DNA from 3 places in the Streptomyces sp. NPDC093544 genome. Region 2 is predicted to be linked to each of the others. Evidence: riboswitches for the same ligand, from Rfam matches in the RefSeq annotation. Region 2 holds a riboswitch; each other region holds the start of a gene.
The links. A riboswitch is a leader RNA that binds a small molecule or an ion and turns the genes downstream of it on or off. The one in region 2 is predicted to bind cyclic di-AMP.

Region 1 (7,124 bases), on a different contig from region 2:
TTCTTCGGCAACAGCGGTACGGAAGCTGTCGAGACCGCGCTGAAGTTCGCCAGATACGCGACCGGGAAACCGCGGATCCTGTACTGCCCGCACGCCTTCCACGGGTTGACCACCGGGTCGCTGTCCGTGAACGGCGAGGACGGTTTCCGCGACGGCTTCGCGCCCCTGCTCCCCGACACGGCCGTCCCGCTCGGTGATCTCGACGCCCTGGCAGCGGAGTTGAAGAAGGGCGACGTTGCCGCGCTCATCGTCGAACCCATCCAGGGCAAGGGGGTTCACGAGACACCGCCCGGATATCTGCGCGCAGCCCAGGAGTTGCTGCACAAGCACAAGGCGCTGCTCATCGTCGACGAGGTGCAGACCGGGCTGGGGCGGACCGGGGACTTCTACGCCTATCAGCACGAGGAGGGTGTGGAGCCGGACCTGGTGTGTGTGGCCAAGGCGTTGTCGGGCGGCTATGTGCCGGTCGGCGCCACGCTGGGCAAGGACTGGATCTTCAAGAAGGTCTACTCGTCGATCGACCGGGTCCTGGTGCACTCGGCGAGCTTCGGGTCGAACGCGCAGGCCATGGCGGCGGGCCTTGCCGTGCTCTCGGTCATGGAGAACGAGCAGATCGTGGCCAACGCCCGTGCCACGGGGGAGCAGTTGAAGTCCCGGCTCGCGGCGCTCGTGGACAAGTACGAGCTGCTGAGTGACGTACGTGGCCGGGGGCTGATGATCGGCATCGAGTTCGGGCGGCCCAAGTCGCTGAAGCTGCGCAGCCGTTGGACGATGCTGCAAGCCGCACGCAAGGGGTTGTTCGCGCAGATGGTGGTCGTGCCGCTGCTACAGCGGCACCGCATCCTCACCCAGGTCTCCGGCGATCACCTGGAGGTGATCAAACTGATCCCGCCGTTGGTCATCGACGACCGGGACGTGGACCGCTTCGTGGATGCCTTCACTGCCGTGATGGACGACGCGCACGGCGGGGGCGGGCTGATGTGGGACTTCGGCAAGACCCTGGTGAAGCAGGCGGTGGCGAACCGCTGAGAGTGCGGGCAGTGGTGAACTGAACTGCTGGGAGTGCGGGCAATGCCGAACCGTCGGGTGTTTGCCTCTGAGGCAAGAAATTTGCCTCAGAGGTAAGGCTCGGGCTCAATGGAGGCATGAGCACCGCCGAGGGCATGGACCCTTCCCCTCCCCCGCAGGGGACCGCTGACGAGCTGCACGTCGTCGCACCCCAGCTGCGTGGGCTGCGCCGCCATGCCTCCCTGACCCTGGAGGCCGCGGCTCGTGCCGCCGGGCTGTCGCCCGCCCACCTCTCGCGCCTGGAGACCGGGCAGCGCCAGCCCTCGCTGCCGATGCTGCTCGCACTCGCGCGTATCTACGGTACGACGGTCTCCGAGCTGCTCGGCGAGACGGTCCCCGAGCGTGACGCCGTGGTGCGCGCCGGCGACATGGAGCCGACCGCGGCGGGCGGCTGGACCTACTGGCAGGCCGGCGGCTCGGGCCGCGGGATGCAGGCCCTGCGCGTGCACGTCCCGTACGGCTCGCAGGGCGACATCGTGCGTGTCCACCCCGGTGAGGAGTGGCTCCACGTCCTGAGGGGGCGACTGCGGCTGCGCCTCGGTGACAGCGCGCATGTGCTTGCCCCGGGGGACGGCGCGCACTTCGACTCGCTCACCCCGCACCGCATCGCCGCCGCCGACCGGGACGGCGCCGAGCTCCTCTTCGTACACACCCTGCTGCAGAGCCCCACCACCGCGCTGTGCCTCGGCCCGGTGACGGAGCACGCGACCCCAGGAGAGACGCCATGATCGAACCCACCGGATCCGGCCCGCGCCGCGACATGGACGACAAGCTCCCCCGCGCGCTATGGGTGCGGCTGATCATCTACGTCGCCGTCGGCCACCTCTTCGCGGGCTTCGTCTACCTGCTGTTCACGCTGGGCGCGCAGAACCAGTAGGCGCACGTCAGCCGGGACCGGGAGACCTGCGTCAGTCGAGGAGCCGCTCGCGCAGCCGGTCCCGCAGCTCAGGGGTGATCCCCAGCCCCTGCTCCAGGTAGGCGTCGACGCTGCCCCAGGTCTCCTCGATCGTCTCGAAGGCCGCGGTCAGGTACTCGGCGCGCGCGTCGAACAGCGGGCTGAGCAGCTCCATGACCTCCGACGAGTAGGCCGATGCGGAGGAACTGCTGCGGTGGACCTTGTAGCGACGGTGCGTCGCGTTCGACTCCAGGTAGTCGGCCACGATGGCCTCGCGCTCGACGCCGAGGGCGAGGAGTGTCACGGCTATGGAGAGGCCGGCGCGGTCCTTGCCCGCGGCGCAGTGCATCAGCGCGGGCACGCTGTCCTCGGCCAGCGAGCGCAGCACCTGGGAATGCTCGGCGGTGCGCTCCTTGATGATGGCGCGGTAGGACCTGATCATCCGGTTCGCCGCCTTGCCGTCCGCGAGGAGCGCGCGCAGCTGCTCAAGATCGCCGTCGCGGACCATCTTCCAGAACTCGGATCCGTCAGCCGGGTCGGTCAGCGGGAGATTCACGTTCCGCACGCCCGGCAGCTCGACGTCCGGACCCTCCAGCTTCTGGTCCGCCGCGTTGCGGAAGTCGAAGATCGTGTGCAGGCCGAGGGAGGTGAGGAACGCCGAGTCGTCCTCCGTGGCGTGCGCGAGATGTCCGCTGCGGAACAGCACCCCGTACTTCACCCGGCGGCCGTCCACGGTGGGCAGGCCGCCCACGTCCCGGAAGTTGCGCACAGCGGTCAGCTCGGGTTCGGTCGACGGGACCTGCTGTGTCACGGGGGCTCCTCCCAGTCAGCCGTCGGCGCTGCTCGGCGTCGCCCGCCGACGGACGTTGCGCTCTCGACGATACGACATGGGTTCCTGGGGCAATAAGTTGTCCACAGGCGGTGTCTTCCCAGGTGCGGAGCTGTGCCTCCGGGGCGCCGGGCGCGCGATGATATTGGTAGCCGGTCGCGCCTGATCACATCTGCGATGACTTCAACGGCCGCGAGGAGTATCCCGTCGAGGGCCGGACGAGGGCCGGACAGGGGTCTCGATGTGACAGTTATCCGACCGTGTCGCATATAGCTGTTCTGTCCGAATTAACTGCTTCATTCCAACTGGCCCTGGAATAAGGCATCCTGGGCCGACGTGCGTGAGCAGCGTCATATTCGTGACGATGTGTTGCGACGTCTTTTTGTCAACCCGCCGGAATTCCCTGGTGATTTGACAGGCCCGAGAGGTGTTTTGTCCACAGAGGGTGACGGTAATTCCGAAAATGGATCAAGGGCGGGGCCTGCACAGAAAACCCACATGGTTGTCGACGCGGTCTCATTTCGCTTACCTTCGCCCTCAATCCGGACGGACGCCCAATCCTGCCGCCGCCCGGAATCCGCACACTCACCCGTATGTGGCAGGAGCGGGGGACCCACAGGTTCCACGCCTGTTCCGGTCTCCGGAACGGCTAGGGGTATAGCCGCGCTGCCGCGCGGCCGGGCATCTCCAGCCCGCACCCGACAGCTCACCTCGCAGGCGCCGGAGAGGAATTCGTCATGCCCGCGAAGGGTAAGCACCGCCGTCCCAAGTCCCAGCGTTTCACGCGCTCGATCGCCGTGGCCGGAACGGGTGGCGCCGCGCTCGCGCTGCCGCTCATAGGGGCCACCGGGGCCCATGCCGCGACCTCGGCTTCCACGGTTTCCTCGGCTTCGGAAAAGGCTGCCACGGCTGCCACGACGGCTTCTGGGAAGGCCGCCACTTCCGCTCCCGCCGCGGCTGAGAAGATCGCGACGAAGACTGCAACGAAGACCTACTCGGTAAAGGCCGGAGACTCCCTCTCGAAGATCGCCGACGACCAGAGCGTCAGCGGCGGCTGGAAGAAGCTGTACTCGGACAACCGCAAGGCCGTCGGCGAGGACCCCGCTCTGATCCACCCGGGTCTGAAGCTGTCGATCGGCAAGAAGGCCACCACGTCGAGCGACACGGCCAAGTCGTCCAGCGAGGCGTCGAAGTCGTCGAAGGCATCCGAGTCGTCCGTCAAGACGGCGGCCGAGCCCACGGCCAAGGCCGACGACACCGCGGACTCCAGCAGCAGTTCCGGCTACACGTTGCCGGTCGAGGGCGCCACCATCGGCACCGGCTACAAGGTCGCCGGCAGCATGTGGTCCAGCGGCTACCACACGGGCGTGGACTTCGTGGTCCCGACCGGCACCACCGTCAAGTCCGTCGCCGCGGGCACCGTCGTCTCGGCGGGCTGGGGCGGCGCGTACGGCAACCAGGTCGTCATCCAGCACGCCGACGGCCAGTACTCGCAGTACGCCCACCTCTCCTCCCTCTCCGTCTCGGCGGGCCAGACCGTGACCGAGGGGCAGCAGATCGGCCTCTCCGGGGCGACCGGCAACGTCACCGGACCGCACCTGCACTTCGAGATCCGCACCACGCCGGACTACGGCTCGGACGTGGACCCGGTCGCGTACCTGCGCTCGCACGGTGTCACCGTCGGCTGACGCCTCTCCCTTGCCACTGAAGGCCGGACCCCACGATCCCCGGGGTCCGGCCTTCAGCGTTTCGTGATCAGCGTGCCGCGTTCTCGCGCAGGGAGTTCCAGACCTGGCGGCTGTTCAACTACCCCCGCGGGGCCCTTATTCCGAGCTTGACCCAGACTTTATGAGTGGCTTATCTCACCCTCCGTCAACCCCTTCTTACGGTCGCGTAGCTCACACTCGAAGGTGAATCATGGGCCGATGTGGCAGACGATTCGAAGAGTGGCAACAGATCAGTGATCGGGTCGTACGTAGCGGTGGGGGACAGCTTCACCGAAGGCGTCGGCGACCCCGGGCCTGACGGGGCCTTTGTCGGTTGGGCGGACCGGTTCGCGGTACTGCTCGCCGACCGGCGGCCCGAGGGCGACTTCACCTACACCAACCTCGCCGTCCGCGGGAAACTGCTCGACCAGATCATCGAACACCAGCTCTCGCGGGCGAAGGAGCTCGCGCCGGACCTGGTCTCCTTCTGCGCGGGCGGCAACGACATCATCCGGCCCGGCGTCGACCCCGACGAAGTCGCGGAGCGCTTCGAGCGCGCGATCGCCGACATCACCTCCGCCGTCGGCACCGTCCTGGTGACGACCGGCTTCGACACCCGTGGCGTGCCCGTGCTGAAACACATGCGCGGCAAGATCGCCACGTACAACGGGCATCTACGGGCCATCGCCGACCGGTACGGCTGCCCCGTCCTGGACCTGTGGTCCCTGAAGACGATTCAGGACCGCCGCGCCTGGGACGGCGACCGCCTCCACCTGTCACCCGAGGGCCACACCCGCGTCGCGCTCCGGGCCGGCCAGGTCCTCGGCCTCGAAGTACCGGCCGACCCGGACCAGCCGTGGCCGCCGCTCCCGCCGCGCGGCACGCTCGAGGTCCGGCGCGACAACATCCACTGGGCGCGCGAGTACCTGGTCCCGTGGATCGGGCGGCGGTTGCGTGGCGAGTCCTCCGGGGACCATGTGGCGGCCAAGGGGACGCTCTCGCCGGACGACATCAGGACATGGATCGACGCGGTGGCCTGAGCCGGGCTGTGATGCCGGGCTGCACAGCAGCGTGGCGCAGGACGGGCGAGGGGTGGTGCGCGGCGTTGGAACTTCGACGCCGCGCACCACCCCTCGTCGTCTTCCAGGAGAGCCAGCGGGCGTACGAGCTTCCTGAGGCGTACGAGCTTTGCCAGACGTACGAGGTGGAGCGGGCCGTGGCACCGGCGGTGGTTCGGAGTGTCCGACGGAAGAGGTACGCCTCTCAGCGCACCGTCGCCGTCAAGGCCTCCCGCTCAAGGCCGAGTTCGCGCGCGAGTGCCTCGTCCACCCACTCATGGGTCCGAGCCCGCGACACCGGACCCTCGTACACGGTCATCTGCACGGCGAGCCCGTCGAGCAGCGCTGTCAGCCGAAGGGCCGTGCCGGTGGGGTCCGGGCAGCGGAACTCACCCGCGGCCACTCCCTCCGCGATCACCTCGATGATCGCGGCCTTCCACTGCTTGTCGAGGTAGCACGTGACCTCCCTGAGCGCTGGCTCGCGCAGTGCCGCCGCCCAGCCCTCGATCCACAGCCGCCACCCCTTGGCCTGTCCGGTCGGCGCGTACCAGCGCACCGCCGCCCGCAGCCGGCGCAGGGCCGAGGTACGACGGCCGAGCAGCTTGCGCAGATGGGCGAGGTCGTCCTCGGCGGCGTAGGTGAACGCCTCCGCGAGCAGCTTCTCCTTGGTCGAGAAGTGATACAGCACCAGCGCGTTGCTCACCCCGAGCGCCGATGCCACATCGGCGATCCGCACCGCCGCCACACCCCGCGCCTCGATCTGCTCGACGGCGGCGCGCAGCAACTCCTCACGCCGCTCCGCCACGTTCAACCGCACTCTTGCCACGCGGCAACCCTAATCCCTCGCCAGAGGGGGTGTTGGCGTCGGGTCGCCGGGGTCGAGCAGGCGATACCGGTGCCCCGACGCGGTCATCCGTACCAGCCGAACCGCTCGGCGATCACCGGCAGCCGGTCGGCGACGATGGCGTGCGCGGCCGCCCGCGGAGTGGTCCCGTCGGCCTCGGCGCGGGCCAGCATCTGGTCGATGAGGGCGCGCATGGAGCGCCGTATGTACCTGAACGCCTCGTCCTCGTCCGCGCCGATGTCGCCGAACAGCGTCCACCACCACCAGGCGTTCGTGCCGGAGTTGACCACGACGTCCGGCAGGACGGTGACGCCGCGAGCGGCGAGCAGTTCCTCCGCCTCGGCCAGAACGGGCATGTTGGCCGCCTCGACGATCCAGCGGGCGCCGATCAACTGCTGGTTCACGGTGTCGATCGCGTACGAGACCGCGGCGGGCACCAGTACCTCCGCCTCGGCCGACAACCAGGCGTCGCCCGGCAGTTCACGGTCGGCCGGGCGCAGCGCCGAGCGGTCCACCGTCCCGTACACGTCCCGTGCCGCGAGCAGCGCGTCGACGTCGAGGCCGTCTGGGTTGCCGATCGTGCCCTTGATGTCGGCGACTGCCACTACCGTGAGTCCCGCGCGCGTGAGGAAGCGTGCCGTGGCCCCGCCCATGGTGCCAAGGCCCTGCACGGCGACGCGCGTCCCCGCGTACGGCATCCCGGCGCGGTCCAGGGCCGCGAGCA
Region 2 (7,124 bases):
ACAACCCCCGGCTGTTGGTCAACTCGGCCGAGCGGCGCGCGGCCCGGGTTGCCACGGGGCGCTCCGAGTACCCGTTGAAGGTCACGGTCAGCGGGTCCGGTGACCTCGATCCCGCCGCGCGGTTCTGGCGCACCGGCGGCGAGAAGGTCGTCTACACGACGGACAAGGGCGCCGAGCGGCTGCGCGGGCTGGGGCTGGGTCCGGACACCGACGTCGTCCCGGTCGGTCCCGACCTGGACTGGCGGGCCGTTCTCGCGCACCTTCATGACGTACGAGGTGTGCGGCGCCTCATGGTCGAGGGCGGCGGCCGGGTGCACACGCAGTTGGTACGGGAGGGGCTCGCGGACGAGATCCAGCTCGCCGTCGCGCCGCTGTTCGTCGGGGAGACGGACGCGCCCCGGCTCTTCGGGCCAGGCCCGTATCCCCCCGGGCGGATGCGGATGGTGGAGACGCGGGCCGTCGGGGACGTCGTACTCATCCGGTACGTCCCTGCCGCGCCCGGAGCCGGTGGGCTCGCCTCCGCCGCCGACCGGCATTGGCTGGGGGTTGCCTGCGAGCTGGCGGCGTTGTGTCCGGCGTCGGAGAGCGCGTTCAGTGTGGGGGCGGTTGTGGTGGCGGCGGATGGGACCGAGCTGGCGCGCGGGTACTCCCGGGAGGGGGGCGACTCCGTTGTGCACGCAGAGGAGGCTGCGCTCGCCAAGGTCGATCCTGGGGATCCGCGGCTCTCGTCCGCGACGGTGTACAGCAGTCTTGAGCCGTGTGCTCGGCGGGCGTCGCGGCCTGTGCCGTGTGCGCGGCTCATTCTTGATGCCGGGGTGCGGCGGGTTGTCACCGCTTGGCGGGAGCCGGACACGTTCGTGGCGGGGGCCGACGGGAACGGGGCTCTGGTGGCTGCGGGGGCCGATGTCGTCGTGCTTCCGGAGTACGAGGAGCTTGCCGTGGCGCCCAATCGGCATCTGCTGGGGTAGCTCGCGGCGGGGGGTGGGGTCGGGGTTTTTCGCCCCCCTCCGCCCCTTCCCGTCCCGTTCCTGGGGGCTGCCGCCCCCAGACCCCCGCATCGCGCTGAACGCGCTCGTCCTCAAACGCCGGACGGGCTAATGGATCTCAGGCGGCCTAAGAGATCCTGCGCCCCCTCCCCCCACACGTAAGGCTGCTCCTGAGCCGGCACAGAGGACATGAGGACAGAGGTGGGAGCAGCGATGGGTTCAGTGGTGCGGCGGGTGACGGCGGTGCTGTTGGTGCCACTGTTGGTGGGGCTGGTGGCGTCGTGCGGGATGTCGTCGCAGGGGCGGACGGTGCGGGCGCGGGCCAAGGACGCGGCGTTCGAGCACCCCGGGGTGCTCGTCAGCAAGGACCAGCTGACCGCCGTACGCAAGCACGTGAACGCCGGGGAGCAGCCGTGGCTGCAGGCGTTCCTGGACATGCGGGACAGCAAGTACGGGTCGTACAAGTACGAGGAGAAGCCGTACGCCACCGTCGAGTGCCCACCCGGCACCCGGGCCGGGCACGGCTGCGTAGAGGAGCGCGAGGACGCGATCGCGGCGTACACGCAGGCGTTGCTGTGGAGCATCACGGGCAAGCAGGAGCATGCCGACAAGGCGGTTCAGATCATGGACGCCTGGTCGGGGAAGGTGCAGAAGCACACAGAGGGGAACGCCGGCCTGCAGACCGCGTGGGCCGGGTCCACCTGGGCGCGGGCCGGGGAGATCGTGCGGCACACCGGAGCCACCTGGCCGGCGGCGAGCGTCGCGCGGTTCCAGGGCATGCTGCGGACCGCCTACCTCCCCGAAGTCAGCAGGAAGGTCCCGGACTTCAACGGGAACTGGGACCTCGTCATGACCGACGCCGCCATCGGGATCGCTGTGTTCCTCGATGACCACAAGGCGTTCGACGACGCCGTCGAGCGGTTCCGGCAGCGTGTTCCCGCGTACTTCTATCTCGCGAAGGACGGGAAGGTGCCGCTGACGCCCGTCGGCAGCACCGTCGACACCCCGCAGAAGCTGACCACGTACTGGTTCGGGCAGCAGCGGTACACGGACGGGGTCTCGCAGGAGACCTGCCGCAACTTCAAGCACGTCGGGTACTCGCTCGCCGCCACCGCGCACATCGCCGAGACCGCCTGGCACCAGGGCCTCGATCTCTACCTCGACGTCAAGGACCGGCTGAAGGCCGCGCTCGACTTCCACTCCAGGTACCAGATGGGGGAGACGGCGCCCGCGTGGCTGTGCGGCGGGCGGGTCGACCGGAACATGGGGCCCGACCTGGAGGTCGCGCTCAACCACCTGGAGGACCGGCTCGACGTCCATGTCCCGGCCGCCCACCGGCTGGCCGAGCAGACGCGGCCGGCCGGCACGGACGATCTCTTCGTGTCCTGGGAGACGCTCACACACGCCGGGAATCCGGCCGCCTGAGGGGCGGTATCAACGCTGGTCCTGGGGGTCCCGCTGATGGCGTATAGTTGGTTTTAACGGCGCGGGGTGGAGCAGCTCGGTAGCTCGCTGGGCTCATAACCCAGAGGTCGCAGGTTCAAATCCTGTCCCCGCTACTCAAGGCCAAGGGCCGGAACTCGGATTCACGAGTTCCGGCCCTTGGTGTTTCCCGGGACACAAGCACGTCCCTCGGTCGGCCCACCCCGGTCGCCCCCCGACCCCGCTCCGGGAAATCTGGACGGGTGGGGCAGCAAGCAGGTGACCCAGGTGACCAGCGGGCGGGGGATCCGCACGACCCGCACGACTCGCGCAACCGGTCCGGCGACCGGTCCGGCGACCGGCGTGGCGATCCGTACGACGGCGCGCCCGACCCCCCGTACGACCGGTCCGGCGGACGGTTGCCGGAAGACCCCGTGCCCGATCCCGGGCTGGGGGACGCGGTGCCGCCCGGACCGGGATCAGGAGCGGGCCGGCTGAGGGTCTCGTACACCCGCAGGTTCGTCCGGGTGCTCCCCGCGCTGCTCATCGTCGCCGGGTCCCTCTACGAGTACCTCACGCCGAGGGACTTCACCGGCGGCCCCCTTCTCACGGCTGCCCCGCTCGTGGCGGCGCCTCTGTACGCGCTGCGCGGCACCGTACTCACCGGCGTAGTGGCCGTCGTCGCGTTGGTCGCGATCCACATCAGGCTCGACGTCGCCCTGCAGGCCGAGGGGGTCACCGAAGTGATCACGGTGGCGACGGCCGCCGTCCTGGCCGCCGTCATCAACGTCGTCGTCCGGCGCGGCGACGCGCGGCTCGCCTCCGTCCGCGAGATCGCCGAGGCCGCCCAGCGCGCCGTACTGCCGCAGCCCGAGGAGCGGATCGACGGACTCGACGTCGCGGCGCGGTACGAGGCGGCGCAGGAGGACGCGTTCATCGGCGGTGACCTGTACGCGGTGCAGGACTCCCCGTGCGGCGTACGGCTGGTCGTGGGCGACGTACGCGGCAAGGGCATGGGCGCGGTGGCCGCCGTCGCCGTCGTCATCGGGGCGTTCCGGGAGGCGGCCGAGCAGGAGGCGACGCTGGAGGCGGTCGCGGGACGCCTGGAGCGGGCCCTGGCGCGCGAGGGCACCCGGCGCGACGGCCTCGACGCCTTCGAGGGGTTCACCACGGCAGTACTGGCGGAGATCCCGCACGGCGAGGAGGTCGTACGGATCGTCAACCGCGGCCATCCTCCACCGCTGCTCCTGTGCGCGGACGGCACCCTCAGCACGCTCGACGCCGGGGAACCCGCACTGCCGCTCGGAATGGGCGAGTTGGGCATGTGGCCCGACCGTGCGCAGGAGACGGACTTCCCGCGGGGGGCCACGCTGCTCCTCTATACGGACGGGCTGTCCGAGGCCCGCGACGAACGCGGGCGCTTCTACGATCCCGCGGCGGCCCTCGCCGGACGGACTTTCCCCGCGCCCGAGGCGCTGCTGGCCACCCTCGCCGAGGAGGTCCGCCGGCACTCGGGCGGCGGCATGACGGACGACATGGCGCTGCTTGCCGTACGGCGTCCGTGAAGGGCGGCGCGTCCGTGACGGGTCCCGCCGTGAAGAGTCCTGCCGCGAAAGGTCCGTCTGTGAAAGGGCCTTGACCCCTGTTGTCACCAGGGGTGATCGGATGGCGCCCCTCCGCATAACATCTGATGCGCCGTCAGAATCATGTCACTGGCAAGGTGTGGTCAACTCGCCCGTTTTACGCCGCTGATGACCCGAAAGTCCTGGCCGGAAGCGTTAAAGATCAGTCAGAACGGCTTGGAATCCAGTGCCCGCGTCTATTAACGTTCGATAACGCAGCGGTCGTCCCAGCCGTCACAAGAGTCGGCTCCGTGCGCACGCGCCGAATCCCGCAAGGGAACCGGGGAACCACCAACTTGGGGTGAATCGAGCGTCTTCCGCGGTGGGAACACCAGCGGTTGACGCGCGTAGGAGACCTTCCTGCTCCGAACCCGTCAGCTAACCCGGTAGGCGAGAAGGAAGGAAAGGAGCACGCCCACGTGGCGTCCAACCCGCCTGCCCAGGCACCCTCGTACCCGCCGAGCCAAACGCACACCTTCGGTTACGGCATGGACGACGAGGGCCCCCGGGAGGAGTGGAACCCCACCGAGGATTCCCTCCGTCCCATCCGCGGCCGGCACCGCGTCTCCAAGCAACGCGGAGGCGGCGGACTCGCACGCAGCTCCACCGTTCTGGGCGTCGGCGTCATAGCCGCCGTCGGCGCGGGCGGCATGGCCACCGCGGCGCCCGGCAAGCCGCCGGTGTCGATCTCGGTGCCCGACCTGCCGTCCGTGGGCTCGATCCTCTCGGACGACAGCTCCGCCGACGAGCCCGCGGGTTCCACCACCCCGCTCACCAGCGCCGGTCTGACGACCGCCGACACCGAGCAGGGCGCCACGGACGCGGGCGAGGTCCTGCGTTCGCGCATCATGCAGCAGGCCGAGGTCCAGAAGGACCAGGCCGACACCGCGGCCCAGCAGGCCGCCCAGACCGCCGCCGTGAAGAAGGCCGCCGACGCCGCCGCCGCGGAGCAGAAGGCGGCCGAGGCCAAGGAAACCGCCGCGAAGAAGAAGGCGGAGGAGGAGGCCGCGGCCAAGGCCGAGGCCGAGCGCCTCGCCGAGCTCGCCAAGAGCTACACGCTGCCGACCTCCTCGTACACCATCACCTCGACCTTCGGTCAGGCCGGCGCGCTGTGGTCCTCCGGCTACCACACCGGTCTCGACTTCGCCGCTCCCACCGGCACCCTGATCAAGGCGGTCCACAGCGGCACCGTCACGGAGGCCGGCTGGGCCGGGTCGTACGGCTACCGCACGATCCTCACCCTCGACGACGGCACGGAGCTGTGGTTCTGCCACCAGTCGTCGATCAGCGTCAGCGTGGGGCAGAAGGTCGCCACGGGTGATGTCATCGGGCGCGTGGGTGCGACGGGCAATGTCACCGGGGCGCATCTGCACCTGGAGGTTCACCCGGACGGCGCCGAGACCGGGATCGACCCGATGGCGTGGCTGCAGAGCAAGGGGCTCAATCCCTGACATGGGGCTCAACCCCTGACCTGTACGTCTCCTGCCGCGTACGTACGTTGTTCCCTGATCCCCGGCGGTTCTGACGGCACCCCCCCCGACGTCAGAGCTGCCGGTCAGGTATGTGTGGAATACAGTCATCCGCTGGCGGCGTTGAATTCAGTCATGACTTCTCTTCGCAAGCTTGGTTCGTCCGACCTCGAGGTCTTCCCGCTCGCCCTCGGCGGCAATGTCTGGGGCTGGACCGCCGACGAGGCCCAGTCCTTCGCCGTGCTCGACGCGTACGCGGCCGCCGGCGGGAACTTCCTCGACACCGCCGACTCGTACTCGGCGTGGATCGAGGGCAACAAGGGCGGCGAGTCCGAGACCATCATCGGCAAGTGGGTCAAGGCGCGCGGCAACCGCTCGGACATCGTGATCGCCACCAAGGTCAGCCAGCACCCCGACTACCAGGGGCTGTCCGCCGGCAACATCAAGGCCGCGGCCGACGCCTCCCTGCGCCGCCTGGACACCGACTACATCGACCTGTACTTCACGCACTTCGACAAGCCCGAGGTGCCGGTCGAGGAGATCATCGGCGCGCTCGACGAGCTGGTGAGGGCCGGCAAGGTGCTCAACATCGCGGCGTCCAACATCTCGCCCGAGCGGCTCCAGGAGTCCCTGGACCTCTCCGACCGCGAGGGCCTCGCCCGCTACGTCGCCCTCCAGCCGCCGTACAACCTGGTCTCGCGCGACACCTACGAGGGTCCGCTCCGCGACATCGCCTCCCGCTCGGGCCTGGCGGCCGTCCCGTACTTCGGCCTCGCGTCCGGCTTCCTCACCGGCAAGTACCGCCCGGGTACGACGGTCGACTCCCCGCGTGCGGAGGGCGCGGCCAAGCACCTGGAGACCGAGCGCGGCCTGCGCGTGCTCGCCGCCCTCGACGAGGTCGCCCAGGCCCACGAGGTCCCGGTCGCCACGGTCGCCCTGGCCTGGCTCGCCGCCCAGCCGACGGTCGCGGCGCCGATCGCCTCCGCGCGGAATGTCGAGCAGCTTCCGGCCCTGCTGGGAGTGGCGGACCTCGTCCTCACGGACGCGGAGCTGGGCAAGCTGACGGAGGCGTCGGCGTAACCGCCGGCTGATGACGTACTACGAGCGGTACGGGTTGTACGCGGGGTAGGGCGTCGCGGCTCCGTAGGGCTGCCAGTAGGGCTCGCTGTGCGTGTGCCCGTACGCGGGCCAGGGCGGCGGTACCGGGACCACCGGAACCGGAGCCGTCGCCCGTGCCGCGTACGCCAGGGCCGGGCGGGCGACATCGCGGCGGCGCCACAGCTCGTGGAGCAACTCCCGCTCCCGTACGACGAAGTCGGCGCCCGCGCGGCCGTCGCGCCCCCGGTGTCGCAGGAACGCCAGCGAGGTCGCGTACGCCTCGTACTCGGCGACGGAGCGGGCGGCGGGCTTGCCGAGGTGGCGGGCGGCGTACTTGCGGGCGATCCGGCGGGCCTGCATGGAGCCGAGCACGTACGGCTCGGGCCCGGACAGCCAGCCGGCGGCCGCGTACGCGGGCAGCTCCGCACGCACGGTGCGCAGTTCCCGCTGCCGGGTCCAGATGACCAGCCCGGTCAGCAGCGCGAACGCGGGCACCATGAACGTGGCGTACACCGCGAAGAACCCGA
Region 3 (7,124 bases), on a different contig from region 2:
CAGGCGAGGACCTCATCTCCGCCCTCATCCGCGCCTCGGACGACGGCGAACACCTCACGGAGAACGAGGTGGCAGCAATGGGGTTTATCCTTCTTTTTGCTGGTTTTGAGACCACGGTGAATTTGATTGGCAATGGCACGTACGCCCTCCTTACTCACCCCGAGCAGCGGCGGCGGCTACAGGAGTCACTTGCCGCCGGGGAGAGTGGACTGCTCGAAACCGGCGTCGAGGAACTCCTCCGATACGACGGCCCTGTCGAACTGGCCACTTGGCGGTACGCGACCGAGGCCGTCCGGCTCGGCGGGCAGGACATCGCACCCGGCGACCCCGTCCTCGTCGTACTGGCGGCTGCGGACCGTGACCCCGAACGCTTCGAGCAACCGGACACGCTCGACCTCTCCCGCCGTGACAACCAGCACCTCGGCTATGGGCACGGCATCCATTACTGCCTCGGTGCGCCCCTCGCTCGCCTGGAGGGCCAGACCGCGCTGGCCACGCTCCTCACCCGTCTCCCCGACCTCCAACTCGCGGGAGATTCCGCTGATTTGCGCTGGCGTGGTGGTCTCATTATGCGTGGATTGCGCACGCTTCCAGTGGAGTTCGCGGCTCCGGTCGAGTTGTCCACCGGGCGGTCTTGAGGCACTTCGGGTGTCGCGAAAAACTGACGATCCCTCAACAATGTGATCTTCACGTGATCTACGCTGCATCGACTTGTGACAAGCGTTCGAGGCCGGATACGTTCAATGACCAGCGCGGATCATCCGTCGCAGACGTCGTCTGACGTCGCCGTACGTCGCTGTAGTCACCTGCTGTCACATGAAAGGGCTTCCGCATGCTCTCCGGGAACGGCCGCCATCGTCGCCCCCGTCAGGCCCCGGCTCTCATTGTCGCGGCAGGAGTGACCGGATCGGCCATCGCGATCCCGTTGCTCGGTGCCACGAGTGCGAGCGCGGCCGACACCACCACTTGGGACCGCGTCGCGGAGTGCGAGACAGGGTCCTCCTGGAGCGACAACATCGGTGACGGGTACTACGGCGGGCTGCACGTGACCCAGTGGGACTGGGAGAACTACGGCGGCCTCGAATACGCCCCGAGCGCCGACCAGGCCAGCCGCTCGCAGCAGATAGCCGTCGCCGAGAAGATCCTCGACGGCCGAGGGCTCGTCGCCTGGCCCACCTGTGGACCCCTCTCCGGGCTCAGCAAGGACTCCGCCTCGGTGGAGGTCGACACGGGCGTGTCGGACGACCCGTCATCCGACGCCTCCGCCACGCCTGGTGCATCCGGTTCCGCCGACCCGTCCGAATCGTCCAGCCCCTCTCCGTCCGCTTCGCCTTCCTCGGGTGCGACCGAGAGCACCGGGGACTCGACCAAGTCCGACAGTTCGGACGAGGGTGCGAGTGCCGACGCGAGTACAGACGCGAGCACGGACTCAAGCGCGGCGAATGGTGACGAATCGGATAAGTCCACCCAGGGCGACGACTCTTCGAGTGCGTCCGAGGATGAGGCGAGCGGCGCCGGGCGTCACCGTGGCGACATCGCCGCCGAGGGCGCGACCGACGGCGGTACGGACGATGCCGCCTCCGGACGGCACGCCTCCCGTGGCTCCGACGAGGCTCGCGATGTCGTCGACGGCTCGTATGTCGTCCGCGTCGGCGACAGCCTCTCGCTCATCGCCGACGCCCTTGGCCTCGACGGCGGATGGACCCAGCTGTACGCCGAGAACAAGGAAACGGTCGGCGCCGACGCGGACCTCATCCTGCCCGGTCAGAGCCTCGCAGTTGGTGCCGAACCGGGCGAAAAGTAGCGGGAGTTCACGTCATGTTTCGCCATGTAATGTCCCGTTTGGCGAGAATGAGAGATGGATCTCAGACCCCCTGATCGCCTTTGATATTCCGCCGATCCCCTGCCTACGGTCGTGACCGCTCGCCATCGCGGGCCCCGACGGTTGCAACGCCGAATCCTGCCAGCGGCCGTACGGGAACAGTCGTCGCGTCAAGCGCCGTAGGCAGGAGCGGGGGACCCAAGGTAAGCGCCGCGCCCGGTAGTTGACCGGGAGTGGCTTGGGGTTAAGCCGTGCACCGAAAGGTGTGCGACCGGGCACTCACCCGCCCGAACCCGACAGCTCACCTCGTAGGCGTCGGTGAGGGGATCACTTCATGCTGCGTTCGTGCAAGGGCAAGCACCGTCGCCCGTCCAAGGTCACTCGTATCGCCACGCTCGCCGGAGTGACCGGCGTCGCCGTCGCCGCCCCGCTGATGGCGGCCGGCACCGCCTCCGCCGCCACCACTTCCGAGTGGGACACCGTCGCCCAGTGCGAGTCCGGTGGCAACTGGTCCATCAATACGGGCAACGGCTACTACGGCGGCCTGCAGTTCTCCGCCTCCACCTGGTCCGCGTACGGCGGCAGCTCGTACGCCTCCACTGCCGACCAGGCCTCCAAGTCCCAGCAGATTTCCGTCGCCGAGAAGGTTCTCGCCGCGCAGGGCAAGGGTGCCTGGCCGTCCTGCGGCACGGGCCTGTCGAACGCCGCGAACGACGCCGGCTCCAGCGACTCGTCCTCGTCCTCGGGCAATTCGCAGAGCACCACCCCCTCGCAGCAGAGCACGCCGAGCTCACAGACCGACGAGCAGCGTGCCTCGCGTTCCTCGGAGCGGGAGACCGCCGCGAAGGAGACCGTCGAGACCCCGACCGGTAAGACGGTCAAGAAGGGTGACGGCGAGTACAAGGTGAAGAAGGACGACACTCTCAGCGAGATCGCCGAGGCGAAGAACGTCAAGGGCGGCTGGCAGGAGCTGTTCAAGCTGAACAAGGACATCATCGACGACGCGGACTTCATCTTCCCGGGTCAGCAGCTGCACCTCAGCTGACGGCCGGGGTCGCCGGCCGACGGCGGTCGGCCGGCGGCTGATATTCGGTTCTCAGCTGAACCACAGCAGGCTCCTATACGTGGTCTCCATACTGAAGGCCTCGTGTGGGTCACCCCCGTCCCCCACGGGCTCCCCGCTCCGGTGCGTGTTCCCCCGTACGCACCGGGGCGGGGCTTTTTCATTTCCGGCTGAGATCCGGCTTCGCTCCCTCTCTTTACGGCCCCTCTTCACCCCCTCTCCTCTGTCTTTTTGTTCCGTTCTGGAACAATGCGTACGCTCAGTTCTGTACAAGAGGGGGTAGACCGGCTGGCCGATCCCTCGGAGCCGGTTAGGCTCATCCCGCGGGGCTGCCACAGTCCCGCGTACCCGCGTCACATTCCTGAAGGAGATGCTCGTGCCGTCCATCGACGTCGTCGTAGCCCGGGAAATCCTCGACTCGCGAGGGAACCCCACCGTCGAGGTCGAGGTCGGCCTCGATGACGGCAGCACCGGTCGTGCCGCCGTCCCGTCCGGCGCCTCCACCGGAGCCTTCGAGGCCATCGAGCTGCGCGACGGTGACCCCAACCGTTACGGCGGCAAGGGTGTCGAGAAGGCCGTCCTCGCCGTCATCGAGCAGATCGGCCCGGAGCTCGTCGGTTACGACGCCACCGAGCAGCGCCTGATCGACCAGGCGATGTTCGACCTGGACGCCACCGACAACAAGGGCTCGCTCGGCGCCAACGCCATCCTCGGCGTCTCGCTCGCCGTCGCGCACGCCGCCTCCGAGGCCAGCGACCTGCCCCTCTTCCGCTACCTGGGTGGCCCGAACGCGCACCTGCTGCCCGTTCCGATGATGAACATCCTCAACGGTGGGTCGCACGCCGACTCGAACGTGGACATCCAGGAGTTCATGATCGCCCCGATCGGCGCGGAGTCCTTCTCCGAGGCGCTGCGCTGGGGCGCCGAGGTCTACCACACCCTCAAGAAGGTGCTGAAGACCAAGGGCCTGTCCACCGGTCTCGGCGACGAGGGCGGCTTCGCCCCGAACCTGGAGTCCAACCGCGCCGCGCTCGACCTCATCCTTGAGGCCATCAAGCAGGCCGGTTACATCCCGGGCGAGCAGATCGGGCTCGCGCTCGACGTCGCCGCGTCCGAGTTCTACAAGGACGGCAAGTACGAGTTCGAGGGCAAGTCCCGCTCGGCCGCCGAGATGACCGAGTACTACGAGGAGCTCGTCGCCGCGTATCCGCTGGTCTCCATCGAGGACCCGTTGTACGAGGACGACTGGGCAGGCTGGAAGGTCATCACCGACAAGCTGGGCGACAAGGTCCAGATCGTCGGCGACGACCTCTTCGTCACCAACCCGGAGCGCCTGGCCCGCGGCATCGAGGAGGGCTCCGCGAACGCCCTGCTCGTCAAGGTCAACCAGATCGGCTCGCTGACCGAGACCCTGGACGCCGTCGAGATGGCGCAGCGCAACGGCTTCAAGTGCATGATGTCCCACCGCTCCGGCGAGACCGAGGACACCACCATCGCCGACCTCGCCGTCGCGGTGAACTGCGGCCAGATCAAGACCGGCGCCCCGGCCCGCTCGGACCGCGTCGCCAAGTACAACCAGCTGCTGCGCATCGAGGAGATCCTCGACGACGCGGCCGTGTACGCCGGCCGTAGCGCCTTCCCGCGGTTTCGCTCTGCGAACCATTAAGCACAGCAAGGGCTGAGCCTCGGCTTCGTAGGAAGCGTCGTACGTACGTCCCCGTACTCGGTCCCGTACCGTGTGCGGGGACGTACGCACGTGCAGGCAGGGACGTATCGGGGAGGCGGGAATCATGGCTGTGAAGGACCGGGACCGGTTCTCCACCTCGACCAGGCTGCGGCTGCTCGGCGAGCAGACGGCGGCCCGGGTCTACCGCTCCCAGACCAAGCGCCAGGCGCGCCGCTCGCGGCTCACCGGGCGGGCGGCGCTCCTCGCTCTTGTCCTGTGCTCGCTGGTCGTCGCCCTCGCGTATCCGATAAGGCAGTACGTGTCCCAGCGCGCCGAGGTCTCCGACCTGGTGCGGCAGCGGGAGCAGGCCCGCGCGCGGGTCGAGCAGTTGCGTGACCTCAAGGCGCGCTGGCAGGACGACGCGTACGCGGAGCAGCAGATCCGGGACCGGCTGCACTATGTGATGCCGGGGGAGACCGGCTACATCGTGATCGACCCGGACGCGGCGAAGCAGTCGCGCGTCGACCAGGGAGCGGCCGACCGTCCCTGGTACGCGAACGTCTGGGACGGCGTGGACAGGGCCGACGCCGCCGCCGACCGGTGAACGAACCGATCGACCAGTTCACCGGCGGACCGCCCGACCGATCGATTGACTGAATCGGCAGACCTACCGGGCCGACCGGCTGACTGAACCGGCAGACCGACCAGGCCGACCGGCTGACTGAACCGGCAGACCGACCAGGCCGATCGGCTGACTGAATCGGCAGACCGACCGATTGACCGGTTTGACTGACCGACCTTTTGACTGACTGATCAGAAAGACATGTGACTCACGGCATGGAAACGCCACCGCCGCCCACCCCGCGCACCGAGCCGACCGACGCGGACGTCGAGGCCTTCAAGCAGCAGCTGGGGCGACCGCCGCGCGGGTTGTGCGCGATCGCGCACCGCTGTCCCTGCGGTCAGCCGGACGTGGTGGAGACGGCGCCACGCCTTCCCGACGGGACGCCGTTCCCGACGACGTACTACCTCACCTGCCCGCGGGCCGCTTCCGCGATCGGCACGCTGGAGGCCAACGGGGTCATGAAGGAGATGACGGACCGGCTGGCGAGCGATCCCGAGCTGGCCGCCGCGTATCGCGCCGCTCATGAGGACTACATCGCCCGGCGTGACTCCATCGAGGTCCTGGAGGGCTTCCCCAGCGCGGGCGGCATGCCGGACCGGGTGAAGTGTCTCCATGTGCTGGTGGGCCACTCCCTGGCGGCGGGTCCCGGGGTGAACCCGCTGGGCGACGAGGCCATCGCGATGCTGCCGGAGTGGTGGCGCAAGGGGGCCTGCGTGGTCCCGTCACCCGAGACCACTCATCAGCCCGGCGCTCACCCCTCCCTCGCCGAAGAGGAGGCCGCCAAGTGACCCGTGTCGCCGCCATCGACTGCGGTACGAACTCGATCCGCCTGCTCGTCGCCGACGCGGACCCGGCGACGGGGGAACTCGTCGACCTGGACCGGCGTATGACGATCGTCCGGCTCGGCCAGGGCGTCGACCGGACCGGGCGGCTCGCCCCCGAGGCGCTGGAGCGCACCTTCGCCGCCTGCCGGGAGTACGCGGCGGCCATCAAGGAGCACGGCGCTCAGCGGGTGCGGTTCGTGGCGACCTCGGCCTCCCGTGACGCCGAGAACCGGGACGAGTTCGTGCGCGGGGTGCTCGACATCCTGGGTGTCGAGCCCGAGGTCATCACCGGTGACCGGGAGGCGGAGTTCTCCTTCACCGGCGCGACCAAGGAGCTGACCGGCCGGGACGGCCTCGCCAGGCCGTATCTGGTCGTGGACATCGGCGGCGGGTCCACGGAGTTCGTCGTGGGCGACGACCAGGTGCGTACGGCCCGGTCCGTCGACATCGGCTGTGTACGGATGACCGAGCGCCACCTCGTGCACGACGGCAAGGTCAGTGACCCGCCGACGCCCGCCGAGGTCGACGCGATCCGTGCCGACATCGAGGCGGCCCTGGATCTCGCCGAGCGGACCGTGCCGCTGCGCGAGGCGCGCACGCTGGTCGGGCTCGCGGGCTCGGTCACCACGGTCTCGGCGATCGCGCAGAACCTTCCCGCGTACGACTCGGCGGCGATCCACCACTCCCGGGTCTCCTACGACCGGGTCCGCGAGATCACCGAGACCCTGCTGATCTCGACGCACGCCGAACGCGCCGCGATCCCCTCGATGCATCCGGGCCGTGTCGACGTCATCGCCGCGGGCGCCCTCGTACTGCTCGCGATCATGGAGCGGGTCGGCGCGGCGGAGGTTGTGGTCAGTGAGCACGACATCCTGGACGGGATCGCGTGGTCGGTCGCGTAGTGCCTGCGTGGTCCGTTGGCCGCCTCTCCTGAGCCGGTCGGACAACGTATGAGCGCACTTCAGGGGTCTGGAAAACGCCTCGGCGACACGCCGCCGGAAAAGTTCGTGAAGTTCTTCACAAGGAAAAAGGCCGTGTTGGACGAGGATTTCGTTCCGATGGCCCTTCGGGGCGGCTCACCAGGCAGAGAAGGGTGCTCACCGGAGCGTTCGGGGCGTGTTTCG

Region 1: it holds a riboswitch for cyclic di-AMP, as region 2 does, so the genes downstream of both, AB0N66_RS10805 (LysM peptidoglycan-binding domain-containing M23 family metallopeptidase) here and AB0N66_RS33140 (M23 family metallopeptidase) in region 2, are expected to answer to the same signal.
Region 3: it holds a riboswitch for cyclic di-AMP, as region 2 does, so the genes downstream of both, AB0N66_RS34210 (transglycosylase family protein) here and AB0N66_RS33140 (M23 family metallopeptidase) in region 2, are expected to answer to the same signal.

The regions. Positions count from the first base shown of each region.
Region 1 covers NZ_JBFBEA010000006.1:170,855-177,978, reverse strand. The annotation lists gene AB0N66_RS10825 (aspartate aminotransferase family protein) at 1-1,029, shown strand, start outside; gene AB0N66_RS10820 (XRE family transcriptional regulator) at 1,146-1,796, shown strand; gene AB0N66_RS10815 (DUF6126 family protein) at 1,793-1,945, shown strand; gene AB0N66_RS10810 (tyrosine-protein phosphatase) at 1,977-2,774, opposite strand; cyclic di-AMP (ydaO/yuaA leader) riboswitch at 3,350-3,525, shown strand; gene AB0N66_RS10805 (LysM peptidoglycan-binding domain-containing M23 family metallopeptidase) at 3,530-4,480, shown strand; gene AB0N66_RS10800 (SGNH/GDSL hydrolase family protein) at 4,753-5,538, shown strand; gene AB0N66_RS10795 (TetR/AcrR family transcriptional regulator) at 5,762-6,382, opposite strand; gene AB0N66_RS10790 (Glu/Leu/Phe/Val dehydrogenase dimerization domain-containing protein) at 6,466-7,124, opposite strand, start outside.
Region 2 covers NZ_JBFBEA010000026.1:112,456-119,579, forward strand. The annotation lists gene AB0N66_RS33120 (dihydrofolate reductase family protein) at 1-968, shown strand, start outside; gene AB0N66_RS33125 (alginate lyase family protein) at 1,200-2,411, shown strand; tRNA gene AB0N66_RS33130 (tRNA-Met) at 2,472-2,545, shown strand; gene AB0N66_RS33135 (PP2C family protein-serine/threonine phosphatase) at 2,858-3,973, shown strand; cyclic di-AMP (ydaO/yuaA leader) riboswitch at 4,281-4,438, shown strand; gene AB0N66_RS33140 (M23 family metallopeptidase) at 4,450-5,481, shown strand; gene AB0N66_RS33145 (aldo/keto reductase) at 5,635-6,579, shown strand; gene AB0N66_RS33150 (PrsW family intramembrane metalloprotease) at 6,598-7,124, opposite strand, start outside.
Region 3 covers NZ_JBFBEA010000028.1:92,673-99,796, reverse strand. The annotation lists gene AB0N66_RS34220 (cytochrome P450) at 1-638, shown strand, start outside; gene AB0N66_RS34215 (transglycosylase family protein) at 899-1,804, shown strand; cyclic di-AMP (ydaO/yuaA leader) riboswitch at 1,988-2,152, shown strand; gene AB0N66_RS34210 (transglycosylase family protein) at 2,157-2,867, shown strand; gene eno (phosphopyruvate hydratase) at 3,256-4,551, shown strand; gene AB0N66_RS34200 (septum formation initiator family protein) at 4,676-5,155, shown strand; gene AB0N66_RS34195 (DUF501 domain-containing protein) at 5,389-5,964, shown strand; gene AB0N66_RS34190 (Ppx/GppA phosphatase family protein) at 5,961-6,902, shown strand.